Linked DNA regions of Methylobacterium currus. The protein of the gene in region 2 binds, or shares a complex with, the protein of the main gene of each other region. Links are inferred from orthologs where the notes say so. Each region holds a gene or a part of one and is shown on either strand. Other genes may lie near its edges.

Region 1 (10,827 bases), 1.0 Mb from region 2 along the record:
CGGGCCGAGCACCAGCCAGATCGGGTGCGGCCCGTCCTCGTCCCTCGCCTTTACCTCGTTCAGGATCATTCCGGGCCCCCGCCGATTCGTCGCGTGAGGCGAGAGAGCCCGGCGATTATGGTTGGACGGGGGAAGCTTGACCGGTGGAGCTTGCCTCAGCCTGTGCAATCCTCGGGCTGGCGCGCCACGACGGGGCGCGGACGCGCCGCGTCGAGGGCGTAGAGCGCCAGTCCCGCCCAGATCAGCCCGAAGACCAGGGCCCGGGAAGGCGGCAGCGATTCGCCGTAGACGAGCACGCTCAAGAGCAGCAGGCAGGACGGCGAGAGGTATTGCAGCAGCCCGATGGTCGAGAGCTTGAGGCGGGAGGCGGCGGCGGCGAACCACATCAGCGGGACCGCGGTGGTGATGCCGGTGAGCATCAGCAGCAGCCACTGGCCGGTGCCCTGGCCGGGGGGCGCCGGTGCGACGACGAGGTAGGCGAGCGCGAGCGGCAGGAGCGCGAAGGTCTCGGCGCCGAGGCCCAGGATCGGGTCGATCGGCACCAGCTTGCGGATCAGGCCGTAGATCGCGAAGCTGACGGCGAGCGCGAGCGCGATCCACGGCAGGGTGCCGGCCGCCACCACGGCCGCGACCACGCCGACGCCGGCGAGGGCCACTGCGGCGAGCTGGAGCGGGCGCAAGGTCTCGCGCAGCACCAGGGCGCCGAGCGCCACGTTGACGAGCGGGTTGATGAAGTAGCCGAGGCTCGCCTCCAGCATCCGCCCGTTCTGCACCGCCCACAGGTAGAGCGACCAATTGCCCGCGATGATGAGCGCGGAGAGCAGCAGGAAGGCGTGACGGCGCTCCAGCGTGAACCGGGGTGCCCGGCGCATCACCCGCAGGGCGAGGAGCAGCAGCGCGATGAACAGGCTCGACCAGACGATGCGGTGGGCGAGGATGCCCCAGGCCGGCACCCCGTCGAGCAGGCGGAAGTGAACCGGGACGACGAGGCCCCAGCTCAGGAAGGCGCCGAGCGCGTAGATCAGACCCACGGATGTTTCCCCCAGGTGCCTACGGCACGAGAGGCGCCTGCGGCGTGAGAAACCTCGCCGCGCGCCCGCAGGGCTTGTGCCGCAGGCGGCCCGCCCGGGCTACGGGCCGGGGCGGGGAGCGGTCCCCCGCTCCGCGCGGGTCTGTGGCGGAATCAGGCCGCGAGGAAGCGTTCCAGGATCGGAAGCGTCGCCCCCGGGTTCTCCTCGGCCACGAAATGGCCCGAGGAGACGATCTCGAAGGTGGTATCCCCCGGTGCGAAGGTGCCGGTCCAGGCCTGCCGCACCGGATCGAGCCCGTCGCGGCCGACGAAGCGGTCGGCGACCAGCACCAGGACCGGGCCGGCGAGGCGGCGCCCCTTGGCGAGGTCGGCCTCGTCGGCGGCCCGGTCGGGGCCGGCCCCGGCGCGGTAATCCTCGCAAGAGGCGTGGATCCGCTCGGGCACGTTCCAGCTCTGGCGGTAGAGGTCGAGGGCACCGGGAGAGAAGGCGTCGAGGGTGCCGTCGCCGGTCCAGAGCCGCAGCAGATCCTCGTAGTACGGGATCGGAGCCTTGCCGATCGCCTTCTCGGGGATCGGGGCGGCTTGCGCCAGGAAGCGCCAATGCGGATAGGCGTCCGGCTCCCGGTCCATCTTCCGCCACTGCGACACCGTCGGCAGGATGTCCAGGAGGGCGAGACGGTCGATCCGGCCCGGCTCGTCGAGGGCGAGGCGGTAGCCGACCCGGGCGCCGCGGTCGTGGCCGATCAGGCCGAAGCGGACATGGCCCAGCCGCTCCATCACGGCGACGACCTCCCGGCCCATCTGCCGCTTGGAATAGGCCTCGTGGCCGGGGTCTCCGGCCGGCGCGGCCGACCAGCCGTAGCCCTTGAGATCGAGGCAGATCACCCGGTGGGTGCGGGCGAGCGCCGGGGCGATCCTGTGCCAGCAGGCATGGGTCTGGGGAAAGCCGTGCAGCAGCACCAGGGGCGGGGCCTCCTCGGGGCCGCCGGCCCGGGCGAAGAAGCGCCCGTCGGGCAGGTCGATCCAGTGCGAGGTGAAACCGGGAAACAGGTCGGCGGGCATCGGGCGCTCCCCACGGTATCTGGCCCGCGCCAGCGCGCGGACCTGCCGAGGTTAACGCAGCAGCCCGGCTCAGGTCTCGCGGGCGACCGCGCGCCAGCCGATGTCGCGGCGGCAGAAGCCCTCCGGCCAGTCGATCCGGTCGAGGGCGGCGTAGGCGCGGGCCTGCGCCTCCCGCACGTCGCGGCCGAGCGCCGTCACGGCCAGGACCCGGCCGCCATCGGCCACCAGCCGCTCGCCGTCGCGCCGGGTCCCGGCCTGGAACACCAGGGCGCCGGCCCTTTGCGCCTCCGACAGACCGCGGATCTCCGAACCCTTGGCGACGGTGCCCGGATAGCCGGGCGCCGCCATGATGACAGTCAGGGCAACCTCGTCGCGCCACTCCGGCGTCACGCCCGAGAGGTCGCCCTCGCTGGCCGCGAGCAGCAGCGGCACCAGATCCGAGGCGAGGCGCGGCATCAGCACCTCGCATTCGGGGTCGCCGAAGCGGGTGTTGTACTCGATCAGCATCGGGCCCTCGGCGGTCAGCATCAGCCCGGCATAGAGGATGCCCGAGAAGGGGGTGCCCCGCGCCCGCATCCCGTCGAGGGTCGGGCGGATGATCCGCTCCATCACCTCGGCCTCCAGCGCGGGGGTCAGGACGGGAGCGGGGGAATAGGCGCCCATGCCGCCGGTATTCGGCCCCTTGTCGCCGTCATGGACGCGCTTGTGGTCCTGGGCGGTGCCGAGCAGCACGGCGTTCGTGCCGTCGCAGAGCGCGAACAGGCTCGCCTCCTCGCCAACCATGCATTCCTCGATCACCACCTCGGCCCCGGCGGCGCCCATCCCGCCGCCGAGCATGGTCTCCACCGCGGCTTCCGCCTGTTCCAAGGTCTCGGCCACCACCACGCCCTTGCCGGCGGCGAGCCCGTCCGCCTTGACGACGACCGGGATGCGGCCGGCGCGCAGGTAGGCGAGCGCCGGCTCGACCGCGCGGAACCGCGCGAAGGCGGCGGTCGGGATCGAGAACTCCCGGCACAGTTCCTTGGTGAAGGCCTTCGAGCCTTCGAGCTGGGCAGCCGCCGCGTTCGGCCCGAAGGCCCGGATGCCGGCCTCGGCGAGCGCGTCGACCAGGCCCGCCACCAGCGGGGCCTCGGGGCCGACCACGACGAAATCGACGCCCTCGCGCCGGCAGGCGGCGACCACGGCCGCGTGGTCGGTCACGTCGAGGGGCAGGTTAGTGCCGTGGGCGGCGGTGCCGGGATTGCCGGGGGCGATCAGCAGGCGCCGGCAGAGCGGGCTCTGCGCCAGCTTCCAGGCGAGGGCATGCTCGCGCCCGCCGGAGCCGATCAGCAGGAGGGTGAGGGGGTGCTGGTCGCGCATCGCCGGTCCCGAAAGGATCTCTGTGTCTCGCGCGAGGGTTTAGGGAAGGCGCGCCCGGCCGGCAACCGGCCGGGCGACACCTGCGACTGATGCGCGGGGGACACTCGCTCGCTCAAGCGGCGGACCGGCCTTCCGCGGCCCGGCCGGAGCCGGTAGCCTTTGTGGCGATGTCGGCTTCCGCTCTCTCCGCCCCGATCGCCAACGTGCCCGAATGGTCGGTCACCGAATTGGCGAGTGCCCTCAAGCGCACCCTGGAGGATGCGTTCGGACATGTGCGCCTGAAGGGCGAGATCTCGGGCTATCGCGGCCCGCACGGCTCCGGCCACGCCTATTTCAGCCTCAAGGACGGCGGCGCCAAGATCGACGCCGTGATCTGGAAGGGCACGATGCTGCGGCTGCGCCACAAGCCCAAGGAGGGGCTCGAGGTCGTGGTCACCGGGCGGATCACGACCTATCCGGGCAAGTCCGCCTACCAGATCGTGGTCGATTCGCTCGAGCCTGCCGGGGCCGGCGCCTGGATGGCGCTCCTGGAGGAGCGCCGCCGCCTGCTCGCGGCCGAGGGCCTGTTCGATGCCGCCCGCAAGCGGCCGGTGCCGTACCTGCCCGTGGTCGTCGGCGTCGTCACCTCGCCGACCGGCGCGGTGATCCGCGACATCCTGCATCGCCTCGCCGACCGGTTCCCGCGCCACGTCCTGGTCTGGCCGGTGCGGGTGCAGGGGGAGGGGGCGGCCGAAGAGATCGCGGCGGCGATCCACGGCTTCAACGCGCTGGAGCCCGGCGGCGCGATCCCGCGGCCGGACGTGCTGATCGTCGCCCGCGGCGGAGGCTCGATCGAGGACCTGTGGTGCTTCAACGAGGAGATCGTGGTGCGGGCCGCCGCCGCGAGCGCGATCCCGCTGATCTCCGCCGTCGGCCACGAGACCGACGTCACGCTGATCGATCACGCCGCCGACCGGCGCGCCCCGACCCCGACGGGCGCCGCCGAGATGGCGGTGCCGGTGCTGCACGAGCTGCTGGTCGACCTCGAATCCCTCAGCCGACGCCATGCCGGCGCATTGCTGCGCCTCGTCGACCAGCGCCGGGGCGAGCTGCGCGGTCTGACGCGGGCGCTGCCGGGCCCGGAGGCGTTGCTCGCCCAGAAGCGCCAGCGCCTCGACCTCGCGGAGGCCCGCCTCGCCCCGGCTCTGGCGGCCAATGCCCGGGATGCGCAGGCGCGCCTCAACCGGGCGCTCCAGGGGCTGGCCCGCAACGCTCCCTCCTTGCGCCTCGCCCGTGCGCGCGAGCGGCTGGCGGCGATCGACCACCGCCCGCGCCATGCCCTGGAGCGGGTGCTGGCGGTGCAGGGCGAGCGCCTGAACGGGCTGTCGCGCCGGCTGGAACAGGCGCCGGGCCACGGTCTGGAGCGCTTGGCCGGGCGCCTGTCGCGGGCGACCGCCCTGTTCTCCAGCCTCAACTACCGGGCCGTGCTGGCCCGCGGCTACGCGCTGGTGCTCGACGAGGCCGGCACGCCGGTCGGATCGGCCGCGGGGGCACGGGCGGCGGGACGTGTGACGGTCGAGTTCGCCGACGGGCGGGTGGCGGCGACGGTGGAGGGCGCACCGGCTCCCGAAACCCCGCCGAAACCGGCTCCGCGCCGGGCGGCCCGCCGCAGGGAGACCGGGGCGGAGACGAAGAAGGCGCCCGAGGAGGGCGCCTTGCAGGGGTCTCTGTTCGAGACGTGAAGCTCGCGGCCCCAACCCTCCCCCACTTGCAGGGGAGGGTTAAGCGTCGGCCATCGAAGCGTTGACTCGACGTCGCCGGGTCTGGAAGACCTCAATACTCGTCGTCGTCCTCGTCCGCCTCGCCCTTCCGCATCGGCTTGAGGCGGGCGAAGACCGAATCGGCGTCCAGGCGCTCGTCACCGCGGCCGGGGCGACGGTCTTCGTCGCGGTCCTCGGGCTCGGGCAGGACCGAAAGCTCGGGCGGCATCAGGGTGGCGCCGCCCTCGGCGGATTCCACCAGCGGCCGGTCCTTGGCGGCGCGCTGCACCTCGAAATCGAGGTCGATCTGCGAGCACAGGCCGAGGGTCACCGGGTCCATCGGCTGCAGCGAGCCGGAATTCCAGTGGGTGCGCTCGCGGATCTGCTGGATCGTCGACTTGGTGGTGCCGACGAGGCGCATCACCTGCGCGTCCTTCAGCTCCGGGTGGTTGCGCAGCAGCCACAAGATGGCGTTCGGCCGGTCCTGGCGGCGGGACAGGGGAGTGTAGCGCGGACCCTTGGTGCGCTTCACCTCGGGCAGCTTCACCTTCGACACCGCCACCTTCATCCGGTGGTTCGGGTTTCCTTGCGCCCGCTCGATCTCCTCGCGGGTGAGCTGGCCGGTCGAGACCGGATCGAGACCCTTGATGCCGGCCGCCACCTCGCCGTCGGCGATGCCCTTCACCTCGAGGGGGTGGAGCTTGCAGAAATCGGCGATCTGATCGAAGGACAGCGACGTGTTCTCGACGAGCCAGACGGCCGTCGCCTTCGGCATCAACGGTCCCTGGGACATACCATACCTCCTCGGGGCGCTCCTTGAGCGGGAGCGCGGCGGCCGCCCATCCGGGGAGCGGCCAGTACAAACACGGGCCCCTCGACGGCGACAGGGCGCCCGGGGCGGAGCCGGGAGGCCCCGCCGGCGTCCCGGAAGTTCAGGACGGCCTGTCTCACGCTGTGAGGGAATCGTCCGATATATAGGCGCGTCTCAGGCCCGGCGCAAACCGGTTTCGCAGGTCGGGCGATCAGGTCAGGGGATTTCGCGGGGTCGGAGCGACGCCCGGAGATTGCGCGAAGCCGAGTGCTGCTGCGGGCCGGGTGTCGTCCCTTCGCGCCGAAAGGGCCGCCCGCCGCCGGTCGGGCGGCGGGCGAAGGGCCGATCAGACGAACAGGCTCGAGACGCTCGACTCGTCGGCAGTGCGCCCGATCGCCTCGCCGAGCAGCGGCGCGATGGTGACGACCCGGATGTTGCGGGCGAGCTTGACCGCCGCGGTCGGCTGGATCGAGTCGGTGATCACCAGCTCCTTGAGCTTCGAGGAGGCGATCCGCGACACCGCACCACCCGAGAGCACGCCGTGGGTGATGTAGGCCGAGACGTCCTTGGCGCCCTTGGCGAGCAAGGCCTCGGCGGCATTGACCAGGGTGCCGCCGGAATCGACGATGTCGTCGACGAGGATGCAGGAGCGGCCTTCGACCTCGCCGATGATGTTCATCACTTCCGATTCGCCGGGCCGCTCGCGGCGCTTGTCGACGATGGCGAGCGGCGCGTCGATGCGCTTGGCGAGCGCGCGGGCCCGCACCACGCCGCCGACATCGGGCGACACCACCATCATGTCGGCGGGGTCGAGCCGCTCCTTGATGTCGCGCACCATCACGGGGGCGGCGAACAGGTTGTCGGTCGGGATGTCGAAGAAGCCCTGGATCTGGCCGGCATGCAGGTCGAGGGTCATCACCCGGTCGGCGCCGGCCTCGGTGATGAGGTTGGCCACCAGCTTGGCCGAGATCGGGGTGCGGCCCGAGGTGCGCCGGTCCTGCCGGGCATAGCCGAAATAGGGCAGCACGGCGGTGATCCGCCGCGCCGAGGAGCGCCGCGCGGCATCGATCATGATGAGCAGTTCCATCAGGTGATCGTTGGCCGGGAACGACGTCGACTGGACGATGAACACGTCCTCGCCGCGCACGTTCTCCTGGAGCTCGACGAAGATTTCCATGTCGGCGAAGCGACGGACCGAGCAGACCGCCAGGGGCTGCTCGAGATAGGCCGCGATCGCCTCGGCCAGCGGGCGGCTCGCATTGCCGGCGACGATCTTGATCGAGGATTTCATCGTGCTTCCATCGTGGCCCGCGCGAAGATCCCCGGCGCTGCCGCGCGGTGCCTCGCCATGAGGCCCGCGCGCGCCGGGGTGAGGGGAGGATCGCATCGAGCTTCGCGCAATTGCGGGCCCCTCGCGCGACGATGCTCTCGTGTGACGGGCGAGGCTCTTACCAGTGCCGGGATACCGTCACAATGCCTTCATGCATGCGCGATGGCGCGGCACCCCTGCGTTCCTGTGCAAGGATCCTTGGGGGATCCTTAACGAAAACGCTGCGGGTGCGCGCCGCCCGCCCGCTCAGGGCTGCAGCAGCCGATGGAGATGCACGATGAAGTAGCGGGTCTGGGCGCTGTCGACCGTCTGCTGCGCCTTCGCCTTCCAGGCCATGGCGGCGCTGGCATAATCGGGGAAGATGCCGACCACGTCGAGCTTCGAGAGGTCGCGGAAGGTGACGCTGTCGAGGTCGGTCAGCTCGCCCCCGAACACCAGGTGGAGGAGCTGCTTGGGTTCCTGCGAGGTCGCCGGCTTGGTGGTGTCCGGGCTGCTCATGCGCGTCGTCTCCGCGTGCCGCGACGATGCCGTCCGGCGGGACGGCGCCTGCCCGTCGGGCAGGCGCCGAGCGGCGTCGCAAACGTTGGCCCGCGCGTCAAGCCGGATCGTGCTGCACCGCACGCGGAGGGACGATCACCCCGGGGGCCGTTGCCTCAGGCGGCGTCGAGGGTCGGATAGTCGGTGTAGCCCTCCGGACCCTGGCTGTACCAGGTCTTGTAATCGTCCTTGTTGAGGGGCGCGCCCTTGGCGATCCGTTCCGGCAGGTCGGGATTGGCGAGGTAGGGGCGGCCGAACGCGATGGCGTCGGCCCGGCCCTCGTCGAGGGCGGCCTGTGCCCGCGGACCGTCATAGTCGGAGTTCAGCACCAGCGGGCCCCGGAAGGCGGCCTTGATGGCGGGCGCCACCGGCGGACGGGCCGGCTTGCCGAAGGTGCCGTCGGGGGCGGGCTCGCGCAGCTCGAGGAAGGCGACGCCGATCTCCGACAGGGCGGCGGCCGCCGCCGGGAACAGGGTCTCGGGCTCAGGGTCGTCGACGCCCTGGATCGGCTCGTTCGGCGACAGGCGCACGCCGGTTCGGTCGGCCCCGACCGTCTCAGCGACGGCGCGGGCGACCTCGGACAGCAGGCGGATACGATTCTCGACGGAGCCGCCGTAGCGGTCCTGGCGCAGGTTGGTGCCCGCGCGCAGGAACTGGTCGATCAGGTAGCCGTTCGCGGCGTGGATCTGTACCCCGTCGAAGCCGGCCTCGACCGCGTTGCGGGCCGCCTTGGCGTAGTCCGCGAGGAGCCGCGGGATCTCGTCCTCGCGCAACGCCCGCGCCTGGGCGTAGGGCTTCTTGCCCTCGTAGGTATGGGCCTGGTCGGGCGCCGTGGTGGCCGAGGCCGAGACTGGCGCCTGACCGCCGAGGAAGTCGGGATGGACCACCCGGCCCATGTGCCAGAGCTGCGCGACGATGCGCCCGCCGGCCTCGTGCACCGCCGCTACCACGGGCTTCCAGGCCTCGACCTGCTCACGCGACCACAGGCCCGGCGCGAAGGGCCAGCCGGTGCCCTCCTGCGAGATGCCGGTAGCCTCGCTGATGATCAGCCCGGCCCCGGCGCGCTGGCGGTAATACTCGGCCATGATCGGGGTCGGCACGTGGGTGCGGGAGGCACGGCCGCGGGTCAGGGGCGCCATCAGGATGCGGTTCGGCGCCGCGATGGCGCCGAGCTGAATCGGATCGAACAGGGAAGGCACTGGCGGAAGTCTCCGGATCGAGCCCGGCTTCAAGGGCCGGGCGATGCGCGGGTGATGTGGGTGCTGCAGCGCAGCAGACCAGGGCCTGAGCCGGCGGCCCGGACCGCGATGTGCGCTGCCTCACCTCGCAAGACGGATCAAACCGGGCCGGGGATCACGACCTGCCCATCTGCTCCTTGGCATCGGACACCGCCTTCATGCAGCCGGCCTCGTCGCCCTTCTTGTCGAGCTCGCGGGCGCGGTTGAGGCTGGCGCGGGCCTCCATCACCCCGGTGCCGCCGCCGCTGGCCTTGGCGACGTCGGCGGTGGCCTGAGTCTCGGCCGAGCCGGGAGCAGGTCCCTTCGGCAGGGCGGAGGGGCTGGTGCCCTTCTCGGTCGCCGCCTCGGCCTGAGCCTCCCGCCGGGAAGCCACCTCCTTGCCGCCGCTCGAGGCCGCGATGGTCTCGCGGCCCTGCTCGGTCAGGCGCGGCTCCAGCGCCGAGATCTCGGTGCTGCACGCGCCCGCCAGGGCGGGGCCGGCGAGGCCGGCGAAGGAACCGAGCACGAGGCCGGCGGCGAGCATGAGCTTCATGGCGTGTCTCTCCCGTCGTTGCAGGGGGCAGGCGCCGAACCTTGGCGTCTTAGAGCCTTGGTCGCGAACACCGGCCCGGGGGCGGGGGTTCCGCGCTACGGGAATCATCGCAGAAAAAAGGGGCCGCCCCCCGGCGGGAGGCGGCCCCTCGTCTCGCAAGTCCCGCGGAGCGCGAGGCCCCGCGGGAACATCCTCACGCGCTCAGCTTGTCGCGCATCGGCAGCTGGCGGATGCGCCGGCCGGTCGCCGCGAAGATCGCGTTGGCGATGGCGGGCGCCACCGGCGGCACGCCGGGCTCGCCGACGCCGCCCAGCGGCTTGTCCCAGGACCCGCCCTGCACGAGGTGCACGTTGATGATCTTGGGCGCCGCGTCGATGCGGGTGAGCTCGTAGGTGTCGTAGTTGTCCTGGACGGCGCGGCCGTTCTTGAAGGTGATCTGGGCGGTGAGCGCCAGGCCCATGCCCATCACCACCGCGCCCTCGAGCTGCGAGCGCACCCGCTCCGGGTTGACCTGCTGGCCGCTGTCGATGGCGATGTCGACCCGCTGGACGCTGACCTCGCCCTTCGGCGACACCTCGACTTCGGCGACGGCCGCCGTGTAGGTCACGAAGCTGTAATGCGCCGCGATGCCGAGGCCGCGGCCCTTCTCCACCTTGCGGCCCCAGCCGGCCCCTTGCGCCACCGCCTCGATCACGTTGCGCAGGCGCCCGGTATCGAAGGGATAGCGCGAGGGATCCTCGCCGTAGTTCCAGGCGTCGCCGATCTTGACCGGATCGATGATCCGCGCCGGGCCGATCACGTCGAGGAGGTAGTCCTTCGGATCGCGGCCGGCGAGTTGCGCCAGCTCGCAGATGAAGGACTGCACCGCGAAGGCCCGCGGGATGTTCGACACCGAGCGGAACCAGCCGATGCGGACATGGGCGTCGGCCGGCGGGTTCTCCATCCGCATGTTGGGGATGTTGAACGGCACGTTGACGAGGCCCATCCCGAGCTCGATCGGGATCTGCTCGTTGGCCCCGGCCACGAAGGTCGAGCCGATGGTCGGGGCCGCGCTGCGGTGCAGCCAGGCGATCGGCATGCCCTTGTCGTCGAGGCCGGCCTCCAGCCGCTCCACCGAGACGGTGTGGTAGTAGCCGTGATGGAGGTCGTCCTCGCGGGTCCAGGTCATCTTGACCGGGGCGCCGTCGAC
Region 2 (10,562 bases):
TGCGGGGCGTCTCGGTCTATCCGCTGGGCTTAGGCCTCGCGGCGCTGGCGGCGCTGGCGGCGGCCGTCCTGGCGATGTGGCTGGCGGAGGGGCGGCGCGGGCGGGTCTGACCAGGGATCGGCCAAGCGCCACAAGCACTTGCCGGGATTGGCTCAGGCTTCCCCGCAGCCGCGCGTCAGGGCATGGCTGCCGGAAGCTGTCCTGCAAGATCCTGTGGCAATGACCTGAAGCGGCTGCGAAAACCCGTCGGCTCCGACCCGAGGGTGACGGCTGTCCGCGGCAGGGCGCATCGCCGATCCGAGGGCCTGGGTCTCCGGGTGTGCCGGCATCATGCCAGCCCGTCCAGAGCCCCGGTCCCCACTCACGCCATTGCCGCTTCCGGAGTCAGCCACGCCCAGTCCGATCCCGCCTGGTGCCGGAACCACGTCACCTGCCGCTTGGCATAGCGCCGCGTATCCGCCTGCCCGCGGGCCACTGCCTCGTCGTAGGAGAGGTTTCCCCGCAGATACGCGATCAGCCCCGGCACGCCGTGGGCGCGCATCACCGGCAGCATCGGGTCGAGCCCGCGGGCGGCCAGGGCCTGCACCTCGTCGAGAGCGCCGGCCGCCATCATGGCGAGGAAACGGGCGTCGATCCGGGCCCGTAACCCCTCACGATCCGGGGTGAGGAACAGCTTGCGGCAGGGTAGGCCGGTGAGCGGCCCCGGCCGGCGGGCGGCCTGGAAGGCGGCGATCGGCTGGCCCGTGGCGGCCAGCACTTCCAGCGCCCGCAGCACCCGCAAGCGGTCGTTGGGATCGAGACGGGCGGCGCCGTCCGGGTCCTTGAGGGCGAGGGCGGCGTGGAGCTCGGGCGTGTCGCGCCCCTCGGCGCCGGCGCGCACAGCGGCGCGGACTTCGTCCGGCACCGGCGGGATCTCCGAGAGGCCCTCGGTCAGGCCCATGAAGTAGAGGCCGGTGCCTCCGACGACGATCGGCAGCCGGCCCGCTTCCCAGGCCTCCGCCAAGGCGCGGCCGGCCTCCGCCAGGTAATGGCCGACGGAGAAGTTCACCGCGCCGTCGACCGTGCCGTAGAGGCGGTGGGGCGCCAGCAGTTCCTCCTCGGGCGACGGCCGCGCGGTGAGGCGATGCAGGTCGCGATAGACCTGCATCGAATCGGCGTTGATCACCGCGCCGCCGTGCCGGCGGGCCAGGGCCAGCGCCAGGGCCGACTTGCCCGAGGCGGTCGGCCCTGCGATGAGGATCGCCCGAACCCGCCCGTCCATGTCTGCCCCTCATCAACGCGCGGACGGGACATCGCCCCGCCAAGCTCGAGTCCGTCCGATGACCCTGGTCGCCACCCTGATAGCAAACCCGGAGCGCCCCGCCATCACCGACGCGGTGCTGGCCGAGGCCCGGCGGGTGCTGGCGACCGAGCACCAGCCGCGCATCCTGCACGGCGAGGTCGCGGCCGAGATCCTGGTCGAGGGCGCGCCTGCCGCCGCCGCGGCGCTCGCCGAGCGCCTGCGCACGGCGCTCGCAGGCGAGCCGATCGACGTGGCCGTGCAGGTCTCAGGGCCGCACCGGCGCAAGCGGCTCTTCCTCGCCGACATGGATTCCACCATGATCGGCCAGGAATGCATCGACGAGCTCGCCGACCAGGTCGGCCTCAAGGCCCATGTGGCGGCGATCACCGAGCGGGCGATGCGGGGCGAGATCGCCTTCGAGCCGGCCCTGCGCGAGCGCGTCGCCCTGTTGAAGGGCTTAGCCCTCGGCGCCATCGACGAGGTGATCGCCTCGCGCATCACCCTGACGCCGGGCGGGCGCACGCTGGTGCGCACGCTCAAGGCGCACGGCGCCTACACGGCTCTGGTGTCCGGCGGCTTCACCCTGTTCACCGGGCCGGTGGCGGCGCAGATCGGGTTCGACGAGCACCGCTCGAACCGCCTGGAGACCGCGGGCGAGACGCTGGCCGGCACCGTCGCCGAGCCGATCGTCGGGCGCGACGCCAAGCGCGCGGCGCTGATCGAGCTGCGCGGCCGCCTCGGTCTCGACCCGGCCGAGACCCTGGCGGTCGGCGACGGCGCCAACGACCTGGCGATGCTGGAGGAGGCGGGCCTCGGGGTCGCGTTCCGGGCCAAGCCCGCGGTCGCCGCCGCCGCGCAGGCCCGCATCGATCACGGCGACCTCACGGGGCTCCTCTACCTGCAGGGCTTCGCGGCGGCCGAGTTCACCGAATAGGTTGCGTTCCGGGCAGCCCCCGCTACACGAGGCCGGATGTCGACCGGCCTGATTCCGCATCCCGACGGCTGCCCGCGCTGCTGGTGGCCGGGCACCGATCCGCTCTACGTCGCCTATCACGACACCGAGTGGGGCGTGCCGGAGCACGACGACCGCGCCCTCTACGAGAAGCTGATCCTCGACGGGTTCCAGGCTGGCCTGTCCTGGATCACCATCCTGCGCCGGCGCGACGGTTTCCGGAGTGCCTTTGCGGGCTTCGACCCCGAGGCGATCGCGCGGTTCGGACCTGGAGAGGTCGAGGCGCTGATGCAGGATACCGGCATCATCCGCAACCGCGCCAAGATCGAGGCGACGATCCGCAGCGCGCGGGCCTATCTGGCGATCCAGGAGCGCGGCCCCGGCTTCTCGGCCTTCCTGTGGGATTTCGTCGACGGGCGCCCGCTCCAGCCGCGACCTGCGACCCGCGCCGACATCCCGACCGAGAGCCCGGCCTCGCGGGCGCTGTCGAAGGCCCTCAAGGCGCAAGGCTTCGGCTTCTGCGGCCCGACCATCGTCTATGCCTTCATGCAGGCGGTCGGCATGATCAACGACCACCTCGTCGGCTGCTGCCGCCACGCCGCTTGCGCCGCCCTGCCGGGGCCTTGCACGTCTCTGCGAGGGCCCGGCGGTCCTGGGACATCGCCTGAGGATCTCGCGTGACCCGCCAGCCGCGGGCGTGGCAGCGGATGCTGTCGGGACGGCGCCTCGACCTCCTCGATCCCTCGCCCCTCGACGTCGAGATCGCCGACATCGCCCACGGTCTCGCCCGGGTGGCGCGCTGGAACGGCCAGACCGCCGGCCCGCACGTCTTCTCGGTGGCCCAGCACGCACTCCTCGTCGAGGCGATCGGCGGCGCCTTCGAACCCGGCCTCACGGCAGCCGGGCGGCTGGAACTGCTCCTGCACGACGCGCCCGAATACGTGATCGGCGACATCATCTCGCCCTTCAAGGCGGCGATCGGCCATTCCTACAAGGCGGTGGAGACCCGGCTGCTCGCGGCAATCCGCCTGCGCTTCGGCCTCACCCCTGCGCCCACGGCCGCGATGCAGCGCCTGATCAAGCGGGCCGACCGCTTGAGCGCCTATCTGGAGGCGACGCGGCTCGCCGGCTTCTCGCAGACGGAAGCGGTGCGGGTCTTCGGCCGGCCCGACCGCCTCGACACCCCCCTCGATTCTCTGCTCGACCCCTGGCCGACCGCCGAGGCGCAAGGGGCGTTCCTCGCCCGTTTCCACGACTTGGCCGAGGCCTTGCACGCCATCCCCGTGCCTTGAGCCTCCCGTATCTCGAGCCGAAGGATTTTTCGCCGCCATGCCGACCCTGCACGTCTGCGCCCTGTCCCGCCTGCCCGAGACCGTGGCGACGACGGGCGCGCGCCACGTGGTGACGCTGATCAATGTCGGCACGCCGGTGACGCGGCCCGCTTCCATCGCCGAAGCCGACCATCTGTTCGTCGGCATCAGCGATATCACCGACGCGCTTGACGGCCACGTGCTGCCGGACGAGGCGCATGTGCGGCGGCTGCTCGATTTCGTGCGCGCCTGGCCGCGGGAGCAGCCCCTGGTGATCCACTGCTATGCCGGCATCAGCCGCTCGACGGCCGCCGCCTTCATCACCGCCTGCGCCCTGCGGCCGGACCGCGACGAGGCCGAGATCGCCCGCGAGCTTCGCCAGGCCTCGCCGTCCGCGACGCCGAACCGGCGCCTGGTCGCGGTGGCGGACGCGCTGCTGGAGCGGGATGGGCGCATGATCTCGGCCGTTGCGGCGATCGGCCGCGGCGCGGACGCCTTCGAAGGCGAGCCCTTCAGCGTCACCATCGACTGATTCCACTGTGGCCGAAACGCAGCCCTGGCGCGCAAACGGGCATAGACGTGGCCCTGCGGCACCGCCGAAGGGTTGTTTCGCGCCATCTCACTCGCCATAACCCGTCGCTCATCATGGGAGCATCTTAGCGCATGTCCGCAGCCCGGTCCGATGCCAGCCGCGCGGCCGTCTCCGCACCCGCCGGCCCGGCCGGAACCGCGGATCTGCCGTTCGAGAAGGCCCTCGAGGAACTCGAGGGCATCGTCCAGCGCCTGGAACAGGGCAACGTGCCGCTCGACGAATCCGTCGCGATCTACGAGCGCGGCGAGGCCCTCAAGCGTCACTGCGAGACGCTGCTGCAGCGCGCCGAGGCGCGCATCCAGCGCATCACTCTCGGGGCGGACGGACGCGCCGCCGGGACGGCGCCGCTCGATGTCGCCTGATCGCTCCCAAACCTCCCGCCCCGGCTTCCGGCGGCGGGGTCTCCCCTTCCGGACGTGAGGATGGCTCCGGTGTCACCGCTCAATCTTCCCCTCCTCGACCGCGTCCGCGAGCCGGCGGATCTCCGCCAGCTGCCCGAGAGCGACCTCGCCCAGCTCGCCGCCGAGCTGCGCGCCGAGACCATCGACGCCGTCTCGGTCACCGGCGGCCATCTCGGCGCGGGCCTCGGCGTCGTCGAGCTCACCGTCGCCCTGCACTACGTCTTCAACACCCCGGACGACCGCCTGATCTGGGATGTCGGCCACCAGGCCTATCCCCACAAGATCCTCACGGGCCGCCGCGACCGCATCCGCACCCTGCGCCAGGGTGGCGGCCTCTCGGGCTTCACCAAGCGCGCCGAGAGCCCCTACGATCCCTTCGGCGCGGCCCATTCCTCCACCTCCATCTCCGCCGGCCTCGGCATGGCCATCGGCCGCGACCTGAGCGACGCCGCCGCGAAGGCGCGCGGCGAGACGCCCCCGCGCCGCAACGTCGTGGCGGTGATCGGCGACGGCTCGATCTCGGCCGGCATGGCCTACGAGGCGATGAACAATGCCGGCGCGCTGAAGTCGCGCCTCATCGTCATCCTCAACGACAACGACATGTCGATCGCGCCCCCCGTCGGCGCCATGTCGTCCTATCTCGCCCGGCTGGTCTCGGGCGACACCTACCGGTCGCTGCGCGACACCGCCAAGCAGTTCGGCCGCCTGTTGCCGAAGGCGATCTACGACACCGCGGCGCGTGCGGAAGAGTATGCCCGCGGCATCCTGGCCGGCGGCGGCACGATGTTCGAGGAGCTCGGCTTCCACTATGTCGGGCCGATCGACGGCCACAACCTCGACCACCTGCTCCCCGTCCTCAAGAACGTGCGCGACGCGCCGGACGGCCCGGTGCTGGTCCACGTCGTCACGCAGAAGGGCAAGGGCTACGCCCCCGCAGAGGCCGCCGCCGATCGCGGCCACGCGGTGGTGAAGTTCGACGTCATCTCGGGCAAGCAGACCAAGGCCAAGCCGAACGCCCCGGCCTATACCCGCGTGTTCGGCGAGAGCCTGATCAAGGCGGCCAATGTCGACGACAAGGTGGTGGCGATCACCGCCGCGATGCCGTCGGGCACGGGCGTGGACCTGTTCGCCAAGGTGCATCCGGACCGGACCTTCGACGTCGGCATCGCCGAGCAGCACGCGGTGACCTTCGCGGGCGGGCTGGCGACGGAAGGGTTCCGGCCGTTCTGCGCGATCTACTCGACGTTCCTGCAGCGCGGCTACGACCAGCTGGTGCACGACGTGGCGTTGCAGAACCTTCCCGTGCGCTTCGCCCTCGACCGGGCCGGGCTGGTGGGGGCCGACGGGGCGACGCATGCGGGCGCCTTCGACCTCGCCTATCTGTGCTGCCTGCCGAACATGACGGTGATGGCGGCCTCCGACGAGGCCGAGCTGGTGCACATGGTGGCGACGGCGCATGCGCATGATTCGGGTCCGATCGCGTTCCGCTACCCGCGGGGCGAGGGCGTGGGCGTCGAGCTGCCGGAGACGGGCGAGGTGCTGCCGATCGGCAAGGGTCGGGTGATCCGGCATCCGGAGGGGGCGCGGGTGGCTTTGCTCAGCCTCGGCACGCGGCTTTCGGAGGCGCTGAAGGCGGCGGAGCGGCTCGAGGCGTCGGGCATCGGGGTGACGGTGGCGGATGCGCGGTTCGCCAAGCCTCTGGACGAGGCGCTGATCCTGGACCTGGCGGCGAGCCACGAGGTGCTGGTGACGCTGGAAGAGGGGTCGGTGGGCGGCTTCGGGGCGATGGTGCTGCACCTGCTGTCGTCGCGCGGCGCGCTCGACGAGGGCAGGGTGCGGGTGCGGACGCTGACGCTGCCGGACGCCTACCAGGAGCATGACACGCCGGAGCGGATGTACGCGGAAGCGGGGCTCGACGCGCCGTCGATCGTCAAGGTCGTCGAGGCGACCCTGCCGGCCCGCGAGGAGCCCAAGGCCGCCAGCAACGTGGTCAGCGTCGCCCGGCGCCAGCGCTGAGCCTGGGCCGCGTCCGCCGGACGCGGCCCGATCTCCGTTACTTGATGACCGCGCAGGCGATGCGGGCGCCCGCATTGCCGATCGGCTGGGTGGCGTGGTCGTCCTCGTTGGCGTGGATGATCAGGGCCGAGCCGTCATTGTCCTTCAAGCCGCCCTCGCCGGTGAGCGGCGTGTCGCTCGACACCTCCGCATTCACCGAGCCGTCGGCATTGGCGTAGACGTTCGGCAGATCGCCCTCGTCGGGTCCCTCCGGGTTCAGGAGGCCGTGCTTGGCGTTGTCGTGATTGACGTGCGCCTTCGACTCCTGGAACTTGTCGGTATCGGCGCAGCTGCCGACCGCGTGGAAGTGGATGCCGTGCCAGCCGGGCGGCAGGCCGCCGGCCTGGATCGTCAGCCGCATCACCAGGGTGTTGGCGCCGTCCCGGAGCGCGATCTTGCCGATTGTCTCGCCCTTGTTGTTGACGATCGGCGCGTCGTAGGTCGTCGGGGTGGCCTGATCCGCAGGCTTGTCCTGCGCGAGGGCCGGGGCTGCGAGGCCAAGGGCCAGGACGCTCGCGAGCGTGACGAGTCTCATGGAAAATTCTCCTCGTTGCCGCGGTGTAGCTAGGGCGCGCAACGGCCTCGGGGACAGGCCGGCGCGCATGCAACCGCGAGAGAAGCGGTCGTAACCGACCAAGGGTAGAGGGTGATGACGACGGGCGAGCGCCTGCGGGCCGACCGCCTCCTGGTGGAGGCGGGCCATTTCGAGAGCCGGGCGCGCGCCCAGGCCGCCATCGAGGCCGGGTTGGTAAGGGCGGACGGCGCTGTGGTGCGCCGGGCCTCCGACCTGATCGCCCGCGGTGCCGCCCTCGTCGCCGAGGCGCCGCACCCTTACGTCTCCCGCGGCGGGCTGAAGCTCGCCGCCGCCCTCGACGCCTTCGGCCTCGACCCGTCGGGCCGGGTCTGCCTCGATCTCGGCGCCTCGACCGGCGGCTTCACCGACGTGCTCTTGCGCCGCGGCGCGGCCTTCGTCCACGCCGTTGATGTCGGCCGTGGCCAACTCCATCCGAGCCTCGCCGGCGATCCCCGCGTCTCGGCTCTCGAGGCGACCGATGCCCGCTCCCTCACCCCATTCCCCGAGCCGCCCTCCCTCCTGGTGATCGACGTGAGCTTCATCTCCCTGCGGCTGGTCCTGCCGCCCGTGATTCCGCTCCTGGCCCCGGGCGCTGCGCTCGCGGCGTTGATCAAGCCGCAATTCGAGGCCGGGCGCGAGCATGTCGGCCGCGGCGGATTGGTGCGTGACGAGGCCGTGCGGGACGAGGTCTGCGCGCGGATCGGCGCGCTGGTGGCGTCCTTGGGCTTCACGATCCGCGGTCTGATCCCGTCGCCGGTCGAGGGCGGTGACGGCAACCGGGAATTCCTGATCGGCGCCGTGCGGGAGCTTGGGCGATGAGCGAGACACTGGACATCGCCCGCCTGGGCCTGCGCGGCGACGGGGTGACGGCGGACGGGGTCGTGGTGCCCGGCGCCCTGCCGGGCGAGACCGTGCGGGCGCAGGCCGAGGAGGGGACCCGCCCGCCCCGCGCCCGGCTCGACGCGGTGCTCAACCCATCGGCCGATCGGATCGAGCCGTTCTGCCCGTATTTCGGCACCTGCGGCGGCTGCGCGATCCAGCACCTTGCGCCTCCGCCTTACGCCGAGTGGAAGCGCGATCTCGTCGTCGGCGCGCTGGCGCGGGCGGGGATCGAGGCGCCGGTGGCGCCGCTCCTCGACGCGCATGGATCGGGGCGCCGCCGCATCACCCTGCACGTAAGGGCAGGCGAGGGCGGGCCTGTCGCCGGATTCATGGCGGCGCGCAGCCATGCCCTGGTGGCGATCGACCATTGCCCGATCACTGAAGCGGCCCTGCACCGCGCCCCGGAGGTCGCCCGCCGAGTGAGCCGGCCGCTCGGAGGCGGCGGCGGAAAGCCCCTCGACGTGCAGGTGACCGCGACCGCGGGCGGCCTCGACGTCGATATCCGCGGCCACGGGCCGGCCTCCGACCGGGTACGGCAGGCCCTTGTGCTGCTCGCGGGCGAACTCGACCTCGCCCGGCTCTCCCTCCACGGCGACGTCTTGATCGTGCGCCGCCCGCCGGAGATCCCGGCCGGCCGCTCCCGGCTGGTGCCGCCCGCGGGCGGCTTCCTCCAGGCGACGGCGGACGGCGAGGCGACCTTGGCCCGCCTCGTCGTCGAGGGCGTCGGCAAGGCGAAGCGCGTCGTCGACCTCTTCTCCGGCGCCGGCGCCTTCTCGCTGGCGCTGGCCGAGGCCCACACCGTCCACGCGGTCGAGGGCGAGGCTGCGGCGCTCACCGCCCTCGACCGCGCCTTTCGCGAGACGGCGGGCCTGCGTACCATCACGACCGAGCGCCGCGACCTGTTCAGGCGCCCGCTGCTGGCGCCGGAGCTCGACCGCTACGACGCCGCGGTATTCGACCCGCCCCGGGCCGGTGCCGAGGCGCAGAGCGCGAGGCTCGCCGAATCGAAGGTGCCGGTGGTGGTCGGCGTCTCCTGCGACGCCGGCAGCTTCGCGCGCGACGCCGCCCTGCTGGTGCGCGGCGGCTACCGGCTGGAGGCGGTCACCCCGGTCGACCAGTTCCGGCACTCGCCGCATGTCGAGATCGTCGGGGTGTTTCGCCGGCCGGGGAAGAAGCGCTGATCCGTCACGCTTCCGGCGCCGCCGGCACCTGCCCGCCGGCCACGGTTCGCCGTGGCTGGAGCAGCAGGGCCAGCAGCCCGGTCCACCCGGTCTGGTGCGCGGCTCCGAGGCCCGCCCCCGTATCACCATGGAAATACTCATGGAACGGGACGTGGTCGCGAAAGTGCGGATCGTCCTGGAACAGGGGATTGTCGCCGAGCACCGGCCGTCGGCCGTCGGGGCCGCGCAGCACCAGGCGGGTGAGGCGGGCGGACAGCTCGTCGGCGATCTCCGGCAGGGTGAGATAGGTCTTCGAGCCCGCCGGGCACTCGATCTTGAAGTCCGGCCCATAGAAGCGGCCGAACTCGGTCAGGGCCTCGACCAGCAGGAAATTGATCGGCAGCCAGATCGGGCCGCGCCAGTTCGAGTTGCCGCCGAACACCGCGGTGGTCGATTCCGCCGGCTCGTAATCGACCGCGAAGGTCTGGCCGTCCCAGGGGAAGCGGAACGGCGCCGCCGCGTGCGCCTTCGAGACCGAGCGCACGCCGTGGGGAGACAGGAACTCGGTCTCGTCGAGCATGCGGCGCAGCAACGCCTTCATGCGATGGCGCCGCAGCAGCGAGAGCAGAACCCGGTTGCCGCGGCCCGGCTCCTCCCAGCGCGAGACCTGGGCGGCGAGGTCGGGGCGGTGGGCGAGGATCCAGCGGGCGCGGCGGGCGAAATCGGGGAAGCGCTCGGAAAAGTCCTCGTCCAGCACCTCGACGGCGCAGAGCGGGATCAGCCCGACCAGCGAGCGCACCCGCAGCGGCACCTGGCGGCCGTCGGGCAGGCTCAGCACGTCGTAGTAGAACTCGTCCGCCTCGTCCCACAATCCGGAACTGTCACCCCCGACATGGGTCATCGCCTCGGCGATGGTCAGGAAATGCTCGAAGAACTTGGTGGCGATGTCCTCGTAGACCGGGTCCTCGATCGCCAGTTCGAGGGCGATGCGCATCAGGTTGAGGCTGTACATCGCCATCCAGGCGGTGCCGTCGGCTTGGTCCAGGGTGCCGCCGGTGGGAAGTTTCGCCGAGCGGTCGAAGATGCCGATATTGTCGAGGCCGAGGAAGCCGCCCTGGAAGACGTTGCGGTCGCCGGCATCCTTGCGGTTCACCCACCAGGTGAAGTTCAGCATCAGCTTGTGGAAGACGCGCTCGAGGAAGGCGCGGTCGGGCTTGCCCGTCATCGCCTGATCCATGCGGTAGACGCGCAGGGCCGCCCAGGCATGGACCGGCGGGTTCACGTCGCCGAAGGCCCATTCGTAGGCCGGGAGTTGCCCGTTCGGGTGCATGTACCATTCGCGGGTGAGCAGGAT

What was found.
Region 1: the proteins of DA075_RS26855 (region 2) and xseA are in contact, whole or in part, in a cryo-EM structure (PDB 8TXR), measured with the Escherichia coli proteins. The link is inferred for Methylobacterium currus from one-to-one orthologs.

What each region holds. Positions count from the first base shown.
Region 1 is NZ_CP028843.1:4,840,030-4,850,856, reverse strand. What follows is about bases 2,954-5,895. They hold xseA (exodeoxyribonuclease VII large subunit), read left to right. Parts: upstream 2,954-3,618; coding sequence 3,619-5,172; downstream 5,173-5,895. Other genes in these bases: DA075_RS22465 (DUF1013 domain-containing protein), read right to left, coding at 5,264-5,895; purD (phosphoribosylamine--glycine ligase), read right to left, coding at 2,954-3,451. Outside these bases: DA075_RS38195 (hypothetical protein), read right to left, coding at 1-69; EamA family transporter RarD, read right to left, coding at 156-1,031; DA075_RS22480 (alpha/beta fold hydrolase), read right to left, coding at 1,184-2,092; more of purD, read right to left, coding at 2,162-2,953; more of DA075_RS22465, read right to left, coding at 5,896-5,983; DA075_RS22460 (ribose-phosphate pyrophosphokinase), read right to left, coding at 6,348-7,292; DA075_RS22455 (DUF4170 domain-containing protein), read right to left, coding at 7,578-7,829; DA075_RS22450 (alkene reductase), read right to left, coding at 7,985-9,067; DA075_RS22445 (hypothetical protein), read right to left, coding at 9,222-9,638; DA075_RS22440 (xanthine dehydrogenase family protein molybdopterin-binding subunit), read right to left, coding at 9,832-10,827. UniProt on the Escherichia coli protein: Bidirectionally degrades single-stranded DNA into large acid-insoluble oligonucleotides, which are then degraded further into small acid-soluble oligonucleotides.
Region 2 is NZ_CP028843.1:5,840,591-5,851,152, forward strand. The notes cover bases 3,176-5,852. They hold DA075_RS26855 (exodeoxyribonuclease VII small subunit), read left to right. Parts: upstream 3,176-4,207; coding sequence 4,208-4,498; downstream 4,499-5,852. Other genes in these bases: DA075_RS26845 (YfbR-like 5'-deoxynucleotidase), read left to right, coding at 3,176-3,526; DA075_RS26850 (tyrosine phosphatase family protein), read left to right, coding at 3,564-4,076; dxs (1-deoxy-D-xylulose-5-phosphate synthase), read left to right, coding at 4,559-5,852. In the rest of the region: DA075_RS26825 (hypothetical protein), read left to right, coding at 1-110; tRNA (adenosine(37)-N6)-dimethylallyltransferase MiaA, read right to left, coding at 362-1,261; phosphoserine phosphatase SerB, read left to right, coding at 1,320-2,216; DA075_RS26840 (DNA-3-methyladenine glycosylase I), read left to right, coding at 2,253-2,915; more of DA075_RS26845, read left to right, coding at 2,942-3,175; more of dxs, read left to right, coding at 5,853-6,553; DA075_RS26865 (superoxide dismutase family protein), read right to left, coding at 6,591-7,127; DA075_RS26870 (TlyA family RNA methyltransferase), read left to right, coding at 7,242-7,985; DA075_RS26875 (class I SAM-dependent RNA methyltransferase), read left to right, coding at 7,982-9,229; DA075_RS26880 (MGH1-like glycoside hydrolase domain-containing protein), read right to left, coding at 9,234-10,562. UniProt on the Escherichia coli protein: Bidirectionally degrades single-stranded DNA into large acid-insoluble oligonucleotides, which are then degraded further into small acid-soluble oligonucleotides.